DNA from 2 places in the Streptomyces arenae genome. Region 1 is predicted to be linked to the other one. Evidence: riboswitches for the same ligand, from Rfam matches in the RefSeq annotation. Region 1 holds a riboswitch; the other holds the start of a gene.
What was found. Region 1 has a riboswitch for cyclic di-AMP ahead of MB828_RS03315 (transglycosylase SLT domain-containing protein). Riboswitches for the same ligand answer to the same signal wherever they lie in the genome.
Positions count from the first base shown of each region.

Region 2: another riboswitch for cyclic di-AMP. It lies ahead of MB828_RS40240 (transglycosylase family protein); the one in region 1 lies ahead of MB828_RS03315 (transglycosylase SLT domain-containing protein).

Region 1 is NZ_JAKQYH010000006.1:103,521-106,920, forward strand. Features, by position in the region: gene MB828_RS03310 (polyprenyl synthetase family protein) at 1-241, opposite strand, end outside; cyclic di-AMP (ydaO/yuaA leader) riboswitch at 1,230-1,428, shown strand; gene MB828_RS03315 (transglycosylase SLT domain-containing protein) at 1,432-1,914, shown strand; gene MB828_RS03320 (HAD family hydrolase) at 1,928-2,734, opposite strand; gene MB828_RS03325 (hypothetical protein) at 2,938-3,120, shown strand; gene MB828_RS03330 (hypothetical protein) at 3,139-3,288, shown strand.
Region 2 is NZ_JAKQYH010000087.1:209,491-212,890, forward strand. Features, by position in the region: gene MB828_RS40230 (cytochrome P450 family protein) at 1-66, shown strand, start outside; gene MB828_RS40235 (transglycosylase family protein) at 270-1,274, shown strand; cyclic di-AMP (ydaO/yuaA leader) riboswitch at 1,456-1,659, shown strand; gene MB828_RS40240 (transglycosylase family protein) at 1,663-2,361, shown strand; gene eno (phosphopyruvate hydratase) at 2,706-3,400, shown strand, end outside.

The DNA of each region.
Region 1 (3,400 bases):
CGGCCGACGGCACGACACCGGGCGCGTAGGGGTCACCGAACTGTGCCGCGAGCATCACCAGCAGCGGCCGGAACCGCTTCCCACCGGCCCGCACGAGGTGCTGTGCGGCCTCCGTGATGAACGGGACCTCGCTCTTGGTGGCCTCTAGCAAGCCTTCCTCGACAGCCGTCAATCCGGCCTGGACATCGGCTTCCAGAGCCTGGTCCCGCACGCTCAGCCCGAACGGCCCGACGACGGTCACGAGGGATCTCCTGTCTGCTGGTGTCTACTGGCGATTACACGGTTTGTCGATAGGTCGCTGCCCTCACTCAAGTCAGCGTATCCGGTCAGGTTTCGATCACCGATAGCGCCCACGGTTACACCCCGGGCGCTATCGGATCACGACCGGTATGTTTTTGATCAGCTGATACGACCCGATATCCACTGACTTAACAGGAACCATGGGCGCTTGTCCCGGATCACGGCTTACGTCGTGTCCCGCCCACGTCCCCCTCAGCCGATGTCACCCGCCCGGGCGCACCCCCTTCGCCGCACACCGAAGCCGTCGGGACACCCGTGCCCGAACGGGGGCACCTCACACCTACCCCCTCGCCCTCGCGCGGGCGCGCGCGGGGCGACCCCATTCCCCTCCCGTCGAGGCGGTGGGCCGAGACACCTGCGGCGACGCCCCGTCCCCCGTCCGGGTGACCAGGATCACGCGCGACCTCGCACCGCAACTCCCAGCCTGTTCCATGACCTTGGCGCGCGCATCCGTCAACACATCAGTCAGGCACGGCCGATGACACACGCACACGTCCGAAGCCCTCGAGGCGGCGAAAGGGGCGGCGCAAACGAGCCTGGAACGGTCGAATCGCTCCCGAGAATCCCAATCCAAATCGAATACGACAATTTGGACAATCCCTGGAAATCCAGTGCACCGCGGACCACTTCACAAGCCGCAACGAGATACCGCGGACGCATTCCATCAATCCCTCATGTCCGTTTTACCGCAATTGCGGTTTCGTGAAGTAGGTCACTCGGGGCCATATGCCGCAAGCGCGCCGAGGTGACCCTTCCTTTCCTTTCCCTGTGCGCCAGTTGGAGCTTGGCGACCGCAAAGGATCAAGTGCCCCATACGCCTCAGACCAAGGTCAATCGGTGTGTTGTGTGAATCCACCCCTTGTTCCGGACATGTGCTCTCGCATACGTTCCCGCTCGCCGGGCGGACGCCGAATCCTGCCGCCGCCCGTCTTAACCCATCGACGAGTTCATTCGTACGGCAGGAGCGGGGGACCCAGGTAAGTCGCCGGACCGGGCGGCCGACGTCATCGACCGACGTCGTTTCCGGAACGGCTAGGGGTGAAGTCGCATCGCCTTCGGGCGGCGCGGCCGGGCACTCCCCGAGCCCGAACCCGACAGCTCACCTCGCAGGCGACGGAGAGGAAACACGCCATGCCTGCTGCCGCCCAGCTCCGCCGCACCCGCATCGCCCGCACGCTCGCCGCCGTCGGTACCGGCGCCGCGGTGCTCGCCCTTCCGCTCATCGGCGCGACCGCCGCCTCGGCCGCCACTCCCGCCACCACGCCGACGGTCTCGACGACGCCCGCCGGGTACCCGAACAACCTCGACGGCTGGATCCGCGAATCGCTCGCGATCATGCGCGAGAAGAGCATCCCGGGCTCCTACAACGGCATCTACCGGAACGTGATCCGCGAGTCCTCCGGCAACCCGAGGGCCATCAACCTCTGGGACTCCAACGCCGCCGCCGGCATCCCCTCCAAGGGCCTGCTCCAGGTGATCGACCCGACGTTCAACGCCTACCACGTGGCCGGCACGTCGTTCGACATCTACGACCCGGTCGCGAACATCACCGCCGCGTGCAACTACGCCGCCGCGCGGTACGGCTCCATCGACAACGTCTACGGCGCGTACTGACCGACGCCCCGTATCAAGCGAAGAGTCTTTCGAGGACGACGGCGATGCCGTCGTCCTCGTTCGACGTGGTGATCTCGTCGGCCCTCGCCCTGAGTTCGGGGTGCGCGTTGGCCATCGCCACCCCGTGGGCGGCCCAGTCGAACATCGGGATGTCGTTGGGCATGTCACCGAAGGCGATGGCCCCGTCTGGGCTCAGCCCCAGATGATCGGCGGCCAGCGCGAGACCGGTCGCCTTGGTCACCCCGCACGGCTGGAGTTCCACGGTCCCCGGACCCGACATGGTGACCGTCGCCAGCGAACCCACCACCGCGCGCGCGGTCGCCGCCAGTTCGTCGTCGGACAGGGCCTGGTGGCGCAGCAGCACCTTGCTGATGGGCGCGCACCACAGGTCGTCACGCCGGTCGACGCGCAGCGCGGGCAGCGTGGGGTGGGGCATCAGGTAGCCCGGTTCGATGAGCGTGAGCCCGTCCACGCCGTCCTGGTCGACCGCCGCGTACACCTGGCCGACCTCCGCCTCGATCTTGCCGAGCGCGGTCTCCGCCAGCTCCCGGTCCAGGGTGACCGACCACAGCAGACGGTGCGTGCCGGCGTCGTACACCTGCGCGCCCTGGCCGCAGACCGCGAGTCCCGTGCAGCCGAGGTCGTCGAGGAGCGGGCGCACTCTCGGCGCGGGGCGGCCGGTCACCACGAGGTGCGTGGCGCCAGCCAGGCCGGCCCGCGCGAGCGCGGCGAGCGACCGGTCCGAGAGGGTGTCGTCGGCGCGCAGCAGCGTGCCGTCCAGGTCGGTGGCGATCAGTGAGTACGGGGAGGGTGCGACCATGATCAGAGAATACGGACAGCACGCCCCAGGGACTCACTGTGCGTTTCGGCCTCAAGTGGCGCCCGCCGCCTCGGTGATGGGGCGTTGTCAGGGTGGCCGGTCACGTTCGCGGTGATCTGGTGGCACCGAGCCGACGGGGGCGGTCGTGGTGACGGGCGGGACGGGAGGTCCGCGGGCGTATCTCCGGGAGACGTCGACCGGGGGTGCTGCAGTGGTTCCCGGTGGAGCTGCGGACCGAGATCTGCGCGCTGTCGTTCCATATCTGGCGTGTCGAGAACGACAAACGCAGGCCGTATGTGGCGATCGGTCACGACATCAAGCGCCAGTACGAGGCCGAAAGACGTCTGGCGGATCCGGGCGAGGCGCGCTGGTACTCCGCGTGCTGACCTCTCGACGGCTTCGAGATGCTGGGCAACTGCCCGGAGGACCCGGCCGGGGGCGCGTTGTACGTCGAGGAGGTGCGGCGGCTCGGACTCTGGTTCGACGGGGGCGCCGAGGACGCCGAACTGGACGCGAAGCACGACCTGTTGGGGCTGCACTTCGCGGACGCGTGAACTGGCGCCCGGTCTCGTGGCCGGGCTGCCTCGTGGTCGGGCTGCCTCGTGGTCGGGCTGCCACGTGGCCGGGCTGCCTCGTGGTCGTGCTGCCTCGTGGTCGTGCTGCCTC
Region 2 (3,400 bases), on a different contig from region 1:
TGGCGGGGCGGGCTCATCATGCGCGGACTGCGCACGCTCCCCGTGGCGTTCACCCCCGAGGCGTGACAGCCCGGCGTCCGGCTGCCTCCGGGGCCTCCGTTCGGCCCCCACGTACCAAAGGTGACCAGCACTCAAGTCTGTGATCTTCACGTGATCTGCGCGGCATTAACTTGTGACAAGTGATCGTCTGCCGATACGTTCACCCATCAGCGCGGCGCCCTCGCGGGACCCGCCGTGCCGCTCATCGCTGTCGCTCGAAAGGTTTCCGCATGCTCTCCGGGAACGGTCGTCACCGTCGCCCCCGTCAGGCTCCGGCGCTCCTCGTGGCGGCCGGCGTGACCGGCTCCGCGATCGCCATTCCGCTGCTCGGCGCCGCGAGCGCCAACGCGGCCGACGGCACGACCTGGGACAAGGTGGCCGAGTGCGAGAGCGCCGGTTCCTGGAGCATGGACAGCGGCAACGGCTACTACGGCGGCCTGCAGATGTCCCAGGACGACTGGGACAAGTACGGCGGTTCGGACTACGCCGCGACGCCCGACCAGGCGAGCCGCTCGCAGCAGATCGCGGTCGCCGAGAAGATACTCGCGGACCAGGGCACCAAGCCCTGGCGGACCTGCGCCCTGCTGGCCGGGCTGTCGTCGGACGACGCCTCGGTGGACGTCGACACGGGCCTCGACGGATCGGGTGACGCGTCCGGGTCCGCGGACGACTCCTCCGACGCGTCCTCCGGGCTGTCCGACTCGTCCACCCCGGCCGGCTCCGGCTCCTCGTCGACGGCGAAGGGCTCCGGGACCGAGTCCGCGAGCCCGTCGCCGAGTTCCGGCGCGAGCGACGACTCCGGGAAGGACACGTCCCACAAGTCCGGCAAGACGGACAAGTCGTCGTCTTCCGGCTCCGCCACGCCCAAGGCGAGCGAGAACCCCGTCATCGCGGACGACGACAGCGACTCGGACAATTCATGGCAGACCGGCAGTTCTTGGAGTCTGGTCGACACGGGCGCCGTCAGTGGCGGCGGCAAGCACCGCGGTGACTCGGCGGACGAAAGCGTGACAAACGGTCAGAAGGCCGCATCCTCCGGTCGTCACGCCTCCGTGGCGGCCGGCACGTACACCGTCCGCGATGGCGACACCCTCGCCTCCATCGCCGACTCCCTTGGCCTGGACGGCGGATGGCGCGCGCTCTATGCCGCGAACAAGGCGGACATCGGTGCCGACCCGAACAACATCGCAGCCGGTCAGACCCTGAAACTCAGCAGCGAATCGGACGAAAAGTAGCGGGAGTTGACGTCCCGCTTCGGGGCTAATGCCCGTTTTGGTGAAAGTGTGGGATGAGTCTCAGAAGCCCTGATCATCTTTGAAATTCACCTGATCGTCTGTTTACGGTCGAGGCCGCTCGTCACCACGAGCCCCGGCTGTCGCAACGCCGAGTCCTGCCAGCGACCGCCCGGGAACAGTCGTCGCGCAAGCGCCGTAGGCAGGAGCGGGGGACCCAAGGTAAGCGCCGGGTCCGGCAGTTGAGCCCACGAGGGCTCACGGCCGAAAGGCCGCCGGAACCGGCTAGGGGTGGAGCCGCGCGTCTCGCGAGAGCGGGCCGTGCGGCCGGGCAACTCAACCGGCCCGAACCCGACAGCTCACCTCGCAGGCGTCGGTGAGGGGATCCTCCATGCTGTTTTCCGGCAAGGGCAAGCACCGTCGTCCGTCCAAGGCCGTCCGCGCCATCGCCGTCGCCGGTGTCACCGGTGCCGCCGTCGCCGCCCCGCTGATGGCGGCCGGCAGCGCCTCCGCCGCCACCGCCTCCGAATGGGACACGGTCGCCCAGTGCGAGTCAGGCGGCAACTGGTCCATCAACACCGGCAACGGCTACTACGGCGGTCTGCAGTTCTCCGCCTCCACCTGGGCCGCGTACGGCGGCACCGCCTACGCCGCGCAGGCCAACCAGGCCTCCAAGGCCCAGCAGATCCAGATCGCCGAGAAGGTCCTCGCCGCCCAGGGCAAGGGTGCCTGGCCGGTCTGCGGCAAGGGTCTGTCCGGCGCCGCCTACACCGGCGGCAGCACCAGCTCGTCCAGCTCCAGCTCCTCCGGCTCGTCGAGCAGCGGCTCCAGCAGCAGCCGTACGACCGACACGCAGGCCGCCTCCCGGTCCGCCGAGCGTCCGGCCGCGTCCAAGACCGTCTCCACCCCGACCGGCAAGAAGGTCAAGAAGGGCGACGGCGAGTACAAGGTCGTCAAGGGTGACACCCTCAGCTCGATCGCCGAGAAGCACAAGGTCAAGGGTGGCTGGCAGGCGCTGTTCAAGCTGAACAAGGACATCGTCGAGGACGCCGACTTCATCTACCCCGGCCAGCAGCTGCACCTGAAGTAAGACCCAGCTGAATCACAGCCCCCTCTCAACCGTGGTCCGCATAGTGGGGACCACGTGAGGGCCGCCCCCGTCCCCCACGGGCCCCCGCTCCGGTGCGTCTCCCCCCGAACGCACCGGAGCGGGGTTTCTCTTTGCGGTTGTCGCTTGACCCGCTCTTCTTCCGTTCTTCATGCGGGGCCCCCTTTGTTCCGCGCATGAACAATGAGTACCGTCAGGGTGTCCACGGGCCGGTCGGTCGGCCGGCTGACGGCCCTGGGACGGTTAGGCTCTAGTCGCAAGGCTGAGCAAGGGCCGACAAGGCCCGCGTGCGCCCCGCACAACCAGCGTCACATCCCAAGAAGGAGATGCTCGTGCCGTCCATCGACGTCGTCGTAGCCCGGGAAATCCTGGACTCCCGAGGCAACCCCACGGTCGAGGTCGAGGTCGGCCTCGACGACGGCAGCACGGGTCGTGCCGCCGTCCCGTCCGGCGCCTCCACCGGTGCCTTCGAGGCCATCGAGCTCCGTGACGGCGACCCCAACCGCTACCTCGGCAAGGGTGTCGAGAAGGCCGTCCTCGCCGTGATCGAGCAGATCGGTCCGGAGCTGGTCGGCTACGACGCCACCGAGCAGCGCCTGATCGACCAGGCCATGTTCGACCTGGATGCCACCGACAACAAGGGCTCGCTCGGCGCCAACGCCATCCTCGGCGTCTCCCTCGCCGTCGCGCACGCCGCCTCCGAGGCGTCCGACCTGCCGCTGTTCCGCTACCTGGGTGGCCCGAACGCGCACCTGCTGCCCGTCCCGATGATGAACATCCTCAACGGCGGCTCGCACGCGGACTCCAACGTCGACATCCAGGAGTTCATGATCGCCCCGATCGGCGCGGAGTCCTTCTCCGAGGCGCTGCGCTGGGGTGCCGAGGTCTACCACACCCTGAAGAAGGTCCTGAAGACCAAGGGGCTGTCCACCGGCCTCGGTGACGAGGGCGGCTTCGCCCCGAACCTGGAGTCCAACCGCGCCGCGCTCGACCTCATCCTGGAGGCGATCAAGCAGGCCGG